DNA from 2 places in the Paenibacillus sp. WLX2291 genome. Region 2 is predicted to be linked to the other one. Evidence: a T-box and tRNA genes for the amino acid it is inferred to sense, from the RefSeq annotation. Region 2 holds a T-box; the other holds one or more tRNA genes.
The links. The T-box of region 2 lies ahead of ACDE64_RS10965 (glutamine--tRNA ligase/YqeY domain fusion protein). A T-box ahead of a tRNA ligase gene usually reads a tRNA of that ligase, here a tRNA-Gln.
Positions count from the first base shown of each region.

Region 1: it has a tRNA-Gln gene. The T-box ahead of ACDE64_RS10965 (glutamine--tRNA ligase/YqeY domain fusion protein) is inferred to sense a tRNA for this amino acid. The anticodon was not compared.

Region 1 covers NZ_CP176755.1:781,211-788,922, reverse strand. The annotation lists gene cdaA (diadenylate cyclase CdaA) at 1-515, opposite strand, end outside; gene ACDE64_RS03420 (zf-HC2 domain-containing protein) at 928-1,542, opposite strand; gene sigW (RNA polymerase sigma factor SigW) at 1,736-2,305, opposite strand; gene ppc (phosphoenolpyruvate carboxylase) at 2,710-5,505, opposite strand; tRNA gene ACDE64_RS03405 (tRNA-Gly) at 5,903-5,976, opposite strand; tRNA gene ACDE64_RS03400 (tRNA-Pro) at 5,983-6,056, opposite strand; tRNA gene ACDE64_RS03395 (tRNA-Arg) at 6,078-6,154, opposite strand; tRNA gene ACDE64_RS03390 (tRNA-Gly) at 6,158-6,232, opposite strand; tRNA gene ACDE64_RS03385 (tRNA-Leu) at 6,239-6,320, opposite strand; tRNA gene ACDE64_RS03380 (tRNA-Lys) at 6,342-6,417, opposite strand; tRNA gene ACDE64_RS03375 (tRNA-Gln) at 6,422-6,496, opposite strand; tRNA gene ACDE64_RS03370 (tRNA-Val) at 6,514-6,589, opposite strand; tRNA gene ACDE64_RS03365 (tRNA-Glu) at 6,706-6,777, opposite strand; tRNA gene ACDE64_RS03360 (tRNA-Thr) at 6,787-6,859, opposite strand; tRNA gene ACDE64_RS03355 (tRNA-Asn) at 6,861-6,936, opposite strand; rRNA gene rrf (5S ribosomal RNA) at 6,977-7,093, opposite strand; rRNA gene ACDE64_RS03345 (23S ribosomal RNA) at 7,156-7,712, opposite strand, start outside.
Region 2 covers NZ_CP176755.1:2,533,240-2,540,951, reverse strand. The annotation lists gene ACDE64_RS10970 (heavy metal translocating P-type ATPase) at 1-2,272, opposite strand, end outside; gene ACDE64_RS10965 (glutamine--tRNA ligase/YqeY domain fusion protein) at 2,634-4,448, opposite strand; T-box leader at 4,624-4,921, opposite strand; gene ACDE64_RS10960 (CGNR zinc finger domain-containing protein) at 4,989-5,543, opposite strand; gene ACDE64_RS10955 (DinB family protein) at 5,953-6,450, shown strand; gene ACDE64_RS10950 (arsenic transporter) at 6,743-7,712, opposite strand, start outside.

The sequences.
Region 1 (7,712 bases), 1.8 Mb from region 2:
CCATCATGTAGCGGCGTATTCGGTATGAATATGTTAATCAGCAACTCTGAGCTGATAGCTGACTGCATCTTGATACCAGACTCCGTATACTCATTTAGACCCGTTGTGCGTTCAAACACAACCAGTGCCCCGATTTTGCGACGTGATAAATAGTTGACCGCTTTGATCATCTCACCGATCATACGTGTAATTTCTTCATCGTCCGCTACCGTTCGTCCGAATATTTTACCGCGACCTAGCTGCTCCAGACCGCGCCGTAACTCCGGCTGGAAAATAATAAAGATCGCCAGTACCCCGAAGGTGAATGCCTGGTTCATCAGCCACTTGAGCGTATACAGATCAAACCAGCTACTCAGCGCCCAGACGACCACCAGCACTAGAATCCCTTTTAACAGCTGTACTGCACGCGTACCGCGCACTAGCAAAATCAGCTGATAAATAATATACGTAACGATCAAAATATCAATAATATCTTTAATGGAATCTTTCCATGTTAAGTCTGCAAAATACTCCATACTGCAACCCCCGTTATATTCTATCTGGTGGATCGTTAACAAGTCATGAATGTATTGCATGGTAGAAAACATTCAGGGGTAGAATTTCGCGCAGTTCAAAATGTAACAGCTTCAAATCCAAACTACGCAATTCTGTCCAATCCATTCAACGATCGTGACCTTCATTGTATGATCACATCAACTACTCCATGCACTAACTATTATCATATTACCCCAACATACAGACAAGTTTGCGATCTTTTTCAGAAAATTCAATTCAAGTCGCATTCCATGGCAAAATGAACCGTGCATGATATGGATCGTATTCCTATTTTCTTATTTTACACGCTTTTTCGTACAACATGCAAAGAACAATGGTAAAACACACAAAAAAGACGCCATCTTGTACAAGAGGCGCCTTTCGGTTGTTCATTTAATTAGTAGAGGCGACATCCGAGAATGCAGTTGAAATCTTATACCAAAGCCAGCCTACTGCCTGATCTATCGTCTGAACTTGTCCAGAGATATGAGCAGTACTTGCCTGAAATACGCTACCGTCGATGACCGTTACATTGCCTTCAACATCACCGTAGATCCTAGCTTGTCCTTTTTCTATTGTTAAATTACCGGCGATCGTTTTGCCTTCCGGTACGATGACAGTATTTCCTTCAATCACAACCTGATCCAGACTTTGCCCCTTGACGATCATCTCAGGACCTTCATCCCACAACGGAAGAGTTCCAAGCAAAATGATGAAAAATGCTGCTGCTGCGGTCAATGCCGGATGATGCTTCAACCAGGTAACCCAGGCTGACTTCTTCTTCGGCTTCGGCAGTGACTGCATGATCCGGTCAGTGAGCTCATCAGATACTGGCGGTTTACGGTGATTGACAGCAAATAAGAGCAGCTCCGTTTGCTCCAGCTCTTTAAAAGCGGCACGGCATTCCGAGCATTCAGCCATATGCTGATTTAGCTCATCCGCCTGTTCATCGGGTAAGTCGCCGTCCAGGTACTCGTGCATATAGGTGACGGCCAGTTTGCAATCCATATGAGCCATTCCTTTCTCGTAAAATAGCGCTTCGTACATCACACCGTACAGGCATAATGTCTGGAACCGCGAATACTCTGTTCAATACGGTGCAGCTTCGGTAATGTTTCAAAAAAGCAGAAAGATTTTTTGAATATGTTTCCATGCCAACCGGTTTATTTTACACGGTTTCTATAGCGTTGTTACATAGGCTTTACAGCTTATTTTCCAGCTTTTTGCGTAAAAATTCACGACCACGGTGCACCCGGGTCTTGATTGTGGTCACCGGCATATCCATCACATCACTAATTTCCTGCAAGGATAGCTCCTGTAGATAGCGCAGTACCATAACCGTCTTGTACTTATCTGGTAATGAGTCAATCGCCTGATGAATAAGCTGCTGCGTTTCCGTCAGCATATATTCGCTTTCCGGTGTCCGCTCATCGCCCGGAATAAGCGCATACCCATCCGTATTATCCTGATCGTTCAGTTCCGCATCCAGCGAAAAGCTAGGCTTGCGCTTACGCAGACGGTCGATACACAGATTGGTTGCAATCCGGTAGATCCAAGTCGAGAATTTCTGCTTTGGATCATACCGATCCAGATTTTTATATACTCTCAAAAACGTCTCCTGCACCACATCTTCGGCTTCATGCCGATTGCTCAGCATTCGATACCCGAGATGAAACAGCTTGTCTTTGTATAAATCAACGATCTCAGCAAAAGCACGCTGATCACCTTTTAGCGCCAGCTTTGCCAGTCTCGTATCCAGATTGTCCACCATCACTCCCCCAAACTCTGTTCCCGGTATGTATATTGTTTGTTGTGTAAACCATTTTACAATCCACTTAAAATCGTACTGGATGATTCCGTAAATTGCAATCTTAATCCTGCGATAATTTCAGCATTTACACAATTACGGTATACCAAATATCAAAATTCGTACATTCCATATCCAAATGGAAATGATCAATTACAATTTCAGCATGAATATTTCCAGAAAAAAGAAGCCCTTTAATGTGATTTCCCAACCATTAGAACACGATCAATATTCCATCTATCATTAGCTATAACTCATAACTCATAACTCATAACTCATAACGGATGATAAGAAAAAAGGATACTATTGTATAGTACTTTAATAGTATCCTTTTTCTATTTAATTACTCCAATATATACTCTCTGATATCAACCGGTATTGCGCAAACCGGATGCAATGCCGTTAATTGTCAATAACACTTCGCGCAGCAATTCAGCATCATCCGAGCCTTCTTCGCGAATATCGCGCAGCTCACTCAGCAATTGTACCTGCAAATAGCTCAATGGATCTACATACGGATTACGCAGACGTACAGATTCCTGAATGACCGGTACATTGTCCAGAATCTCCTGCTGACCGCTAATTTGCAAAACAAGATCGCGTGTCAGGTTAAATTCTTCTTCAATCATACCAAAGATCCGATTACGATAACTCTCTTCTTTACACATACCAGCATATTCACGAGCAATCGTCAGATCCGCTTTTGCAATCGCCATTTGCAGCGTATCGATCAGCGTTTTGAAGAATGGGAACTCCTTGTACATATGTTGCAGTTCAGCCATATTTTCCGGTTTGTTCTGATAGAAATGCTGGATACCCGTGCCCGCTGCATACCAAGCTGGCAGCAGATAACGACTTTGTGTCCATGCAAATACCCACGGAATCGCACGCAAATCTTCAAAACGGTCACTGTTTTTACGCTTGGATGGACGCGAACCAATATTCAACTCGCCCACTTCTGGCAACGGTGTCGATTGCTTGAAGAAGTTCATAAAGTCTGGATCGCGGAAGATCAGGTCCTGATACTTGTTCAGAGACACTTCCGAAATCCCACGGATAATGTTATCCCATTCTTTATTATTCTCACCAGCTGGTTCACCAGTCTGAGCAATCGCCGCCGAAGTAATCAGTGCAGAGATCGCCTGCTCCAGACTACGGTAAGCAATGCCCTGCAAGGAATAACGAGAAGACAGCACTTCACCCTGCTCTGTAATTTTGATACCGCCACCGATCGTATGTGGAGGCTGAGCCATAATACTGCGATCCAGCGACATCCCGCCACGTCCGAGCGCACCGCCGCGACCGTGGAAGAACTTCAGCTTGATACCATATTCTTGTCCCATTGCCGTGATATCGTTCAACGCCAGACGCAATTCCCAGTTCGCTGTTACCACACCACCGTCTTTATTACTGTCAGAGTAACCAAGCATGATCTCATGCAGATCATTCATCGAAGCAACAGCAGCACGATAAGCTGGCAGATCCAGCACACTACGCATAATTTGCGGTGCTGCATGCAGATCGTCAATCGTTTCAAACAGAGGCACTGCTTGCACCGTACAATGAACTTGACCATCTGGCAACAAGCGGAACAGCCCTGTTTCTTTGGCAAAGATCATAACTTCCAAAATATCGCTCGCACCCTGAGTCATACTGATCAGGTAGCTAGAAATACAGTTTTTGCCGAATTCCTGTTGCGCTTTGGCAATCGTACGATAAACCGCCAGACACTCTTCAGTACTTTCACTGTAATTAAAATATGGCGAAGTCAGCGGACGCGGATCGGTCATCAGCTTGCCCAGCAATTCAATCTTCTCACTTTCACTTAGACTGGAATAGTCATCCACAATCTGCATACCAGCAAGAATCTCTTTCAGTGCATTTTCATGTTCCTGACTGTGCTGACGGACATCGAGGGTAGCTGTATGGAAACCAAACAGCTCCACCTGACGAATCATTTTTTGTACATACGTATCCGCGACATAATCGGCATAGTGATGACGCAGACTCTTATCAATCGTCCACAGGTCTTCCAGCAGTTCAGAGACATGATTATAACGCTCCATCGTACCGCGTTTGGAGTCGTCGACGATATTGTTCAGTTTGCGTAGCATATAGGCGATTTTGATACGGTAAGGTTCATTCTCGTTGTTCCAGCTGTACGTTTTATCAATCGTCACATGCAGACGATCCTTTTGAATGGAAGAAAGCAATTCTTCCGATACGTCAATAATTGTTGTGCTAAAGCTCAGCGAGTTCATCATATCACGCAAAATCCGCTGATATTCACGAATCGCTAGCTTACGCTGCATCTGTAGTGTTTTCCAGGTCACTTCTGCTGTTACGGAAGGATTACCATCACGGTCGCCACCGATCCACGAACCAAAACGCAAGAAGCCTGGTACATGCCAGTGATGATCTGGATAATGCTTCGCCAATGAGCGCTCCAGCTCTTGGTACAGCTCTGGTAATACATCAAACAGCGTTTCGTGGAAATAATACATACCGTTACGAACTTCATCCAGTACCGTTGGTTTGCGATCACGCAGCTCATCGGTTTGCCAGAGCGTAATGACTTCGTTCAGCAACTTCTCGCGCAGCTGTTCGCGCTCACGGAAGGTTAGAGTCGGATTGTCGAGCAATTTAACATCTTCGGAAATGCGCTTGTGGATATCAAGAATAACGCGACGCATCGCTTCAGTTGGATGCGCAGTCATTACGAGTTCCAGCGATAGATCAGCTAATAGAGCTTCCACTTGTTCTTGACTGAAATTGTGCTTCTTCAGTTGTTGAACTGCACTCTCCATGGAACCGGATTGAACCGTCTCTCCCGCCGAACGCTCATAATCACGTTTGCGACGGATGCGATGATTCTGCTCTGCAATATTAACCAATTGGAAATAAATTGCAAAAGCCCGTATCACCTGATGCCGATTATCTGAATCCAGATTGCGGATCAATGTTTTAAATTCCTCGAATACTTCAGGCAAAGACACTGCACGCAGCGATTTACTCAGCTCGCGGATTTTCTCCACAATATCCAGCAGCTCTTGACCACCCTGATGTACAAGCACTTCACCCAGGATGTTTCCCAAAAAGCGTACATCGCGCCGTAGCAGATTGTTAGAATGGTTTTTACTTACATTCACTGTCAACTCAGACATGCTTCTCCTCCTATCGTTCCCCACCGGTGTTGATTCTAATGAAGGTTAACATCTTCTTAACATCATACAACAAAGCGTCAGCGAATACTTTAATTAATTTAATCGTTATGATTATTTATGCAAACATTTCATCATTCACTCATAATGACTTCACAGCGTTATCGCACTACATCATTATACTACAATCCTTTAACGTGTGAAGATTAAATTAGACCTATTTGTCAGAATGACAATCACGTGCATTTATTTATTAAAAATGAAACAGCTACCCATATCATCCCTACACATGATCAACACTCTAAATCCCTAATCTAAATTTCCAATATGAATGTTTAATCTGAATACGCTTGCATGTCCATATAGCAAAAAAAGACCGTTTCCGGTCTTAAATTATAATTGGAGCGGGTGATGGGAATCGAACCCACGCTACCAGCTTGGAAGGCTGGAGTTCTACCATTGAACTACACCCGCATACAATCGGGATGACACGATTTGAACATGCGACCCCCTGGTCCCAAACCAGGTGCTCTACCAAGCTGAGCTACATCCCGATATGCAGAAATATGAAAATATGGCGCGCCCTAAGAGATTCGAACTCCTGACCTTTTGATTCGTAGTCAAACGCTCTATCCAGCTGAGCTAAGGGCGCAAATGGAGCGGACGACGGGAATCGAACCCGCGACCCTCGCCTTGGCAAGGCGATGCTCTACCGCTGAGCCACGTCCGCAAAGGATGCGCGTGGAGGGACTTGAACCCCCACGTCGTAAGACGCTAGATCCTAAGTCTAGTGCGTCTGCCAATTCCGCCACACGCGCATGTAAAACCTGAAGTGAAAATGGTGAGCCATGAAGGACTCGAACCTTCGACACCCTGATTAAAAGTCAGGTGCTCTACCAACTGAGCTAATGGCTCATGATGGCTGGGGATATAGGATTTGAACCTATGCATGACGGAGTCAAAGTCCGTTGCCTTACCGCTTGGCTAATCCCCAACGTCATGAAATAACGATGGTGGAGACTGAGGGGATCGAACCCCCGACCCTCTGCTTGTAAGGCAGATGCTCTCCCAGCTGAGCTAAGTCTCCAAAAGTATTAGTTGTAAAGGCAATGTCCATCATTGTACATAGTCGTACCCTAAATCTTGGCTTATCAAGCGCTGACAATCCTTTACTACTCAAATCTTTTCATAAAAAGAAAAGAATGACCCGTAGGGGATTCGAACCCCTGTTACCTCCGTGAAAGGGAGGTGTCTTAACCCCTTGACCAACGGGCCTTACCAAAAAGCTCTCAACCGGATTCGAACCGGTGACCTCATCCTTACCATGGATGCACTCTACCTACTGAGCTATGAGAGCATGGCTCCCCGAACAGGACTCGAACCTGTGACAACTCGATTAACAGTCGAGTGCTCTACCAACTGAGCTATCAGGGAATAGTCGCCACTCTCTAGAAGTGGCTAGTCTTACTGTTTCGCTTGGCAACGTCCTACTCTCCCAGGACCCTGCGGTCCAAGTACCATCGGCGCTGGAGGGCTTAACGGTCGTGTTCGGGATGGGTACGTGTGGAACCCCTCCGCCATCATCACCAAACGTGCAGATGTGTTCATCACCTGAAAACTGAATCCGAAACGATCCATCGCGTATTTAGAATCTTGGATAAGCCCTCGACCGATTAGTATTGGTCAGCTCCATGCATTGCTGCACTTCCACCCCCAACCTATCAACCTCGTCGTCTTCAAGGGGTCTTACTACTTGGGAAATCTCATCTTGAGGGGGGCTTCACGCTTAGATGCTTTCAGCGCTTATCCCGTCCGCACGTAGCTACCCAGCGATGCTCCTGGCGGAACAACTGGTACACCAGCGGTGCGTCCATCCCGGTCCTCTCGTACTAAGGACAGCTCCTCTCAAATTTCCTACGCCCACGACAGATAGGGACCGAACTGTCTCACGACGTTCTGAACCCAGCTCGCGTACCGCTTTAATGGGCGAACAGCCCAACCCTTGGGACCTACTTCAGCCCCAGGATGCGATGAGCCGACATCGAGGTGCCAAACCTCCCCGTCGATGTGGACTCTTGGGGGAGATAAGCCTGTTATCCCCAGGGTAGCTTTTATCCGTTGAGCGATGGCCCTTCCATGCGGTACCACCGGATCACTAAGCCCGACTTTCGTCCCTGCTCGACGTGTAGGTCTCGCAGTCAAGCTCCCTT
Region 2 (7,712 bases):
CCACATCCGAGAATACAGCTTCCCACATCGTAGCGATACCGAAAGCACCCAATGTCATAAAGATTACTTTTACACCTAGTGCAAACCATATATTTTGCCAAACAATAAGGCGGGTACGGCGAGCAATTCCAATTGCCGCTGGCAGACGGGATGGTTCGTCATTCATAATGACCACATCCGCCGCTTCAATCGCCGCATCTGAACCAAGACCGCCCATCGCTACCCCGATGTCTGCCTGAGCAAGTACAGGTGTATCGTTAATGCCATCACCGACAAAGATGATTTTCTCTCCGCGTGTGCGCAGGTCATTCAATCGTTCCAATTGGGCTACTTTGTCCTGAGGCAACAATTCGGAATACACCTCATCTACTCCCAGTTGATACGCTACTCGTTCAGCCGTTTGACGATTGTCGCCAGTGAGCATAATGACTTTGCGAATGCCTTGTTGCTTGAGCATGGAGATAGCTGCTGCGGCATCCGGCTTGATCTCATCGGCAATCACAAGATGCCCGGCGTACATTCCATCTACAGCCAGATGCACAACCGTTCCTGCCTCTGCTGACTCAGCTGGAACAATCTGATGCTGCTCCATGAGTCGTCGATTACCAGCTAGTATCTGGCGATCATCCCACATCACTTCAATGCCATAACCCGCATGCTCACTATAGTCGCGAATACGTTCCTGCTGCAAGGCATGTGGGTAAGCGTCGCGGATCGATTCGGCAATGGGATGGCTGGAATGCAGTTCTGCATAAGCGGCAATTTCCAGCAATTGTTGCTGTGTAAACGATGTACCGTCTGCCGGATACATGCCGGTTACAGCAAATGTTCCTTTGGTCAATGTGCCTGTTTTGTCGAATACGACATACTTGACTCCATGTAATGCTTCCAGATAGTTACTGCCCTTAACGAGAATACCGTTACGGGATGCAGCACCAATGCCTCCGAAAAAGCCTAACGGAATCGAAACGACGAGTGCACACGGACAGGAAATCACGAGAAAGACAAGCGCACGATAGATCCAATCAGTAAATGACGCTCCGCTGATCAGCAGCGGCGGTACGACAGCGAGCAAGGTTGCGATAATGACTACTGCTGGTGTGTAATACCGGGCGAACTTGGTAATGAATTTCTCGGTTTGTGCCTTTTTGCTGCTGGCATTTTGCACCAGCTCCAGAATCTTCGCGACTGACGATTCGCCGAATCCACGGCTAACTTCCAGCGTTAACACACCATTTTTGTTCACAAAGCCTGCCAGTACTTCGCTGCCAGTCTGGGCATGGCGTGGAACCGATTCACCGGTCAGGGCGGATGTATCAAGCATAGAGCTACCTTCAACTACGATACCATCCAGCGGCACCTTTTCCCCCGGCTTGATCATAATATGATCGCCAATTTGTACAGTCTCTGGCGAGACTTGAGACATGCCTTCCGCCGTTTGCAAATTAGCATAATCCGGGCGAATATTCATCAGTTCAGCGATGGAGCGACGTGAACGCTCTACCGCATATCCCTGAAACATCTCACCGAGTTGGTAAAAGAGCATAACGGCAACCCCTTCCGGGTATTGACCGATCAGAAACGCACCAATCGTCGCTATCGCCATTAGAAAATATTCATCAAATACTTGCCCGCGCACAATATTGCGCACTGCCTGCCAGACAATATCGCCACCAGCGATCACATAAGCAAGCAGAAATAGTGTTAGCTCCGCCCAACCAGACACTGGCAAGATCAAACCGCCCGCCAGCAAAATACCTCCGCCTAGCAAACGGATAAGCAGATTCCGTTGCTGATTACTACTATGAGCATGAGTATGTTCTTGGTGGTTATGAGCATGGTTATGTGCTTGGTGGTTGTGTAAGGATTCATGAGAATGTTGCTGGGTTTGCTCTGTATTGGTTGGAGCATTCATCCGCTCGTTCTGCGCAGGCGCCAGCATCGGATGATCATAATGAGTATGTGAAGCAGACCCATCTGCATGGATACGATTCTTTTGGTTGACAGCAGTTGTCTGAGCGATGGGTGCTTTGATCTTGACCTGTATGTGTGGTTCGATCCGATTGACAGTACGTGCGGCTTCCCCAGCCACTTGTTCCGCCTGCTCTTGCTCCGTTTCAAGTGTCAATGTTTTGTTGACAAAGTTGACTGAGCATGACGATACGCCTTTGATTTTGCTGACGCCGTTCTCGATCTTCCTTGCACAATTGGCACAATGCAGTCCGTCTAATGTCAGCTCACGGGTAGTCAACTGTAACGATGTCTGTCCCATGCTGATTCCTCCTTTTAGCGAAAAGGCTGTATCTTATCTGCCTACTGCCTTTGCTATATTTTTTTATTTTATCAATACATGAGTAATTGTTCATATGTTATGTACAGTATACGTTTCACCGATCCCAATGTCAAAGCCAAAACGGTATATATGACAAAAACAGGTCAGATCGGCATCGGGATGATACTGATCTGACCTATTGTTTGTTCTCTTCGTTCTATTATATGTCAGCTTCTATATGCTAGCTTTGTATTAGGAGCTGTTACATAGTAGTGCATTCTGAGCTTCTATTTTGTATCAAAATCAATCTGTGTGCTGTTGGATGACTATTGAATTATTGAATCGTAATTCCTCTTTGCACTCAGCTTCTTTTCCATGAGTCCTTGAGGGATACGACACGATTGAATACAGGATGATCGTCGCGGCTGTATCGGCTATCGGTCACAAAATAACCATGCCGGATAAATTGGTAATGTGCCTCAGGATCGGGATGAAGGAGCATCGGCTCTGCTACAGCATGCTTCATCACAATACGCGAATCCGAGCGAACGCGATGATGCCATGGATCATCTTCATCTATATTATGTTCTGTGTGAGATTCGGCATCTGGCTTCACACCTTCGTCTACATTGATATCCTCATTAACTTTAACATGTTTACTTCCTTCAAGAACTTGGCTTGTGTTACTATCGTGTTTCACTTCACCCTCTTCCGTAAGCAGCGAGTGATATACATGCACTTCTACGGGAACTGCATGATGCGCAGCTACCCAGTGAATCGTTGATTTTACTTTACGTGCGTCAAAGCCACTTCCACTTCGAGTGTCCGGATCATACGTACAATGTACTTCGCTGATTTCTCCTGTGTCTGGATCGTGCAGAATATGCTGGCAGCGGATAAAATACGCCCCTTTCAGCCGTACTTCCACACCCGGCGATAACCGATGAAAACCGCGCTCTGGCACTTCCATCACATCCTCACGCTCAATCCAGATCTCGCGTGTGAATGGAAGCAGACGTGTCCCCCTATGTTCCTGTTGCGGATGATTCTCTACTTCCAGCCATTCCGTAGCAGCTGCATCATAGTTCGTAATGATCACTTTAACCGGATTCAGAACGACCATGACAGACATTGCTTTGGGCTTGAGATCCTGACGAACAGCGTGCTCCAGCATGCCCAGATCCACGGTAGTGTTTGCCCGAATCATACCAACATCACGAAAAAAGGCATGAATGCTATCCGCAGTATACCCGCGACGACGCATCCCTTGTAACGTTGGCAACCGCGGATCATCCCAGCCATCCACATATCCGCCTTCCACAAGCTGCCGCAAATAGCGCTTGCTCGTTACTACACCGCTAATATTCAATCGTCCAAACTCACGTTGCTTCGGCGGCTCGGCAATGTCCAGCTCACGCAGCACCCAATCGTACAATGGTCGATGCTCCTTAAATTCAATAGAGCATAACGAATGCGTGATACCTTCCTTCCAATCCTGAATCGGATGAGCAAAATCATACATCGGGTATATGCACCACTCTTTGCCTGTACGGTAATGCGGGGTATGAATGATCCGATACAGCACAGGGTCACGCAAATTCACATTGGGAGATCCCATATCAATACGCGCACGCAGCACCTTTTCTCCAGTAGCAAATTGACCTGCACGCATGGCAGATAATAGCTTCAGATTCTCCTCGATACTACGGTTGCGATAGGGGCTGTCTGTTCCTTTTTCGGTTAGTGTACCCCGGTATTGCGCCATTTCCACTGGCGTCAAGTCGCATACATATGCTTTTCCTTTGTTAATCAGTTGTATCGCGGCAGCGTAATATTCCTCGCTATAATCGGAACCGTAATGCACCGCTGGACGATAACCGAGCCATGCCAGATCATGAATAATCGCATGTACGTACTCTTCATCCTCCTTGAGCGGATTCGTATCATCGAACCGCAGAACGAAGTTGCCATCAAACTGTTGCGCCATACTTGCATTCAAAATAATGGCAAAGGCGCTGCCGATATGCAAATAACCGTTTGGCTCTGGCGGAAAACGTGTGGCGATCGGGCGATTGAATGTGCCTGCTGCTACATCTTCTTTTATGATGCGAGTAATAAAATGCTCATGCTCAGCAGGTTCGTGTTCGATGAAATGGGTTTTATTCGTATTTAACATGGTGATGGGGTGACCTCCTTCAAGTTTGAGGAAACGATGAATCGTATTGGTAGCTACATATGAATGACATACTGCTACTCATCTATTTCCCAGTTGGCAATCCACTGTGACCGTGTGAAGAACTCGTCTCCACATGTGCCATAAAACAAAAAAATCCCACCTCCAAGACATTTGTCTTGGGGACGAGATTGTGATCGCGGTGCCACCCCAGTTCGCGGCTGCATCACTGCATCCGCCTTGTCGGGTACGTCGTCGTGCCGCCTATCATTTCACATGGATTCATATGACTATGAGGGAAACGCCGATTATACCCCAGCTCTATAACAGGAGCGCCTGTCATACCATCCCCGCTGACCGGTTCCGATATGCTGCTCAGAGGCTTGTTTCGACTGGATTGCTTTCACTCCTTCTCAGCTACCGGAGCTCTCTGTTGAAGCGCAAATCAAGTCTACTCTTCTCGTCATCGCATGTAATATGGATTTTATTGTACTGCCAGTTGTTAGGTTTGGCAACTATTGGATAATGAGGATTGGAGCTTCTTTATAATTTCTTGTTCTTTTGTCGTGCTCGAAAACGACGAACCTTCATGAGATTGCCGCATAACTTGTCATCGCAATAGCGCTTCGTTCGGCTACGTGTATCGTCGTAAAAGACCCAGCGGCAATCCGGGTTATCGCAATGACGGATACGCCGAGCATCACCATGTAACAATGTTGCTGCAAAATCAGCTACAATCTCCGCCGCTACCACATCCCAACCTGTCTGCTGACACACATAATGTAGCGTTAGCTGATCCTTGTCCATCTGTAGTTGTCGTTGCAACGAAGCACCTGCCAACATGTCATTCAAATACTGCATATGCTTGGCAGACAACGATTCACCTGTAGCGACTTCTGCTGCTATTTTGCTTAGTTGTGTACGTAATGTACATAACATGGCTAGTTGCTGCTCATTCGCCGGTACATCTGCCTTCAGCTGATGCTGCTCCAGAAAACGCTGCTGCCATGTAGGTAGCGGCAATTTGTCTTCGTCATGCTTGCCTTCCTTCCAGTCGTGATAATCGCTATTCAAAAAATCAGTCCACATCATATCCATAATTATTCACCTATCCTGTCGTTATTGCTCATATATGATTGTAATTTTATTTACTAGCTCATGCTTTACTAGTGTATGTTACTAGTTAGCGGAACATTTGATCATACGCATTCAATGTAAATATGTTAGATCCATCAATATACTAGTCTTAGATACATCAATACATCTGTCATAGATACACCCGACGTAACTATCTTAAATAAAATAGATGGTTACGTATATTCTATTATGTTTAATACTATTGTAACGATCTATGAGTGAGATAGAAAGTTACATTTACACATAACATCTCTGTAAGCACCATTTTTACACTCATAATGTCGCTACTATTTTCTAAATGAGGTTTCCACCAATCTTCTGCTGCTTCACAGATCGTCCACTATACGGGATACAACCCGAAGGAGGCAATATGATGAGTAAGCTCAAAGTGGATCTGTTATTACTGCAAAAGGATCAAATCTGGAAGGATGAAGACTGGATTGTTCCGCTCTCACTAGCTTTGGAAGGCTTGACTGCTCAGCAAGCGGCATGGCAACCGCAAGGCGATAATTTGACGATTCGTCAGTACGTCAATCATATTCAGCATTATAATCAGCGTGTATTGAATCGCCATCAGGATAAAGATCCGGGTGCTGAAGCAGAAAATAATTTGCAAACCTTTGGTTCTCCGGGCGATCCATATGATGAAGCAGGCTGGCAGCAGCTTGTTCGTGATGTGACCGATACATCGCTAGCATTGCGCGATATGATTGATGCATATGACGATGAATCGCTTGCTGCACCTTATCCAGATACCCATATAAACCGTGGTCAACAGCTTGCCGGTTGGCTCATCCATGATGCCTATCATGCAGGGCAAATTGTATTATTGCGTAAATTGCAAGGTTGCTGGCGGACTTCCAATTGAACATAGTGTAGTGATCTGGCAATGTATTATAAAATAGTATGAACGTGTAATAGAGTATCAACATGCAATAGAGTATCAATGTACAATATACTATCGTAATGTAATATAGCGTCGTAACCTAATAAATCATTGAAAAGCGATAGAACATCATGAAACTAACAGAGTCATAATAGGATAGAGCTGTAGATATTATATGAAAACACAAAAAAACGGCAAGTATAGTAGATGTGCCTCTGTAGCTGACATCTTGTATACTTGCCGGTTTCTTTTGTACCTTTATTGATCAAATGCGTTAACCACCCAAGATGCTCAGCCACAAGTATAGACCAAGCAGTGTGAGGAACAGCGTCGGAATGGTCAGAATCAGACCGATTTTGAAGTACGTACCCCATGTGATGCGAATGCCTTTGTTACCGAGCACATGTAGCCAGAGTAGTGTTGCGAGCGAACCAATCGGTGTGATTTTGGGACCGAGGTCAGAGCCGATGACATTCGCATACACCAGACCTTCCTGCACGACGCCCTGTACACCGGACGAATGAATCGCCAACGCATTGATTAGCACTGTGGGCAAATTATTCATCACAGATGACAACATTGCCGACAGGAAACCCATTCCCATCGTCGCCGCCAGCAGTCCATGATTCGAGAATGCTTGAATCCATTCTGCCAGAATCGATGTCAGCCCCGCATTACGTAATCCATATACAACCACATACATCCCAATTGAGAAAAAGACAATCGCCCACGGCGCATTCCGCAGCACTTCGCGCGCCTGCACCGTACTGCTACGATTCGCCATAATCAGGAAAAAGATCGCGATCACACCCGCCACAACCGAGACCGGAATATGCAGAAATTCGCTGACAAAATACCCTACCAGCAGCAGTCCCAGTACCCACCATGACAGTTTGAACAGCTTGAGGTCGCGAATCGCCTTAATCGGCTCCTTCAGCTGACTTTCGTCAAACGTATGCGGAATACTTTTACGAAAATACAAATATAATACGAGAATACTCGCTGCTAGCGAGAACAGATTCGGAATAATCATGCGTGCCGCATATTCCATAAAGGTCACACCAAAATAATCCGCCGAGACAATGTTGACTAGATTACTTACAGTGAGCGGCAACGAGGTCGTATCCGCAATAAATCCACCTGCGATAATAAATGGAAATACATACTTCTCTTCCAGCTTGAGCGCCCGTACCATTGCGAGTACAATCGGCGTTAGAATGAGCGCCGCGCCATCGTTGGCAAAT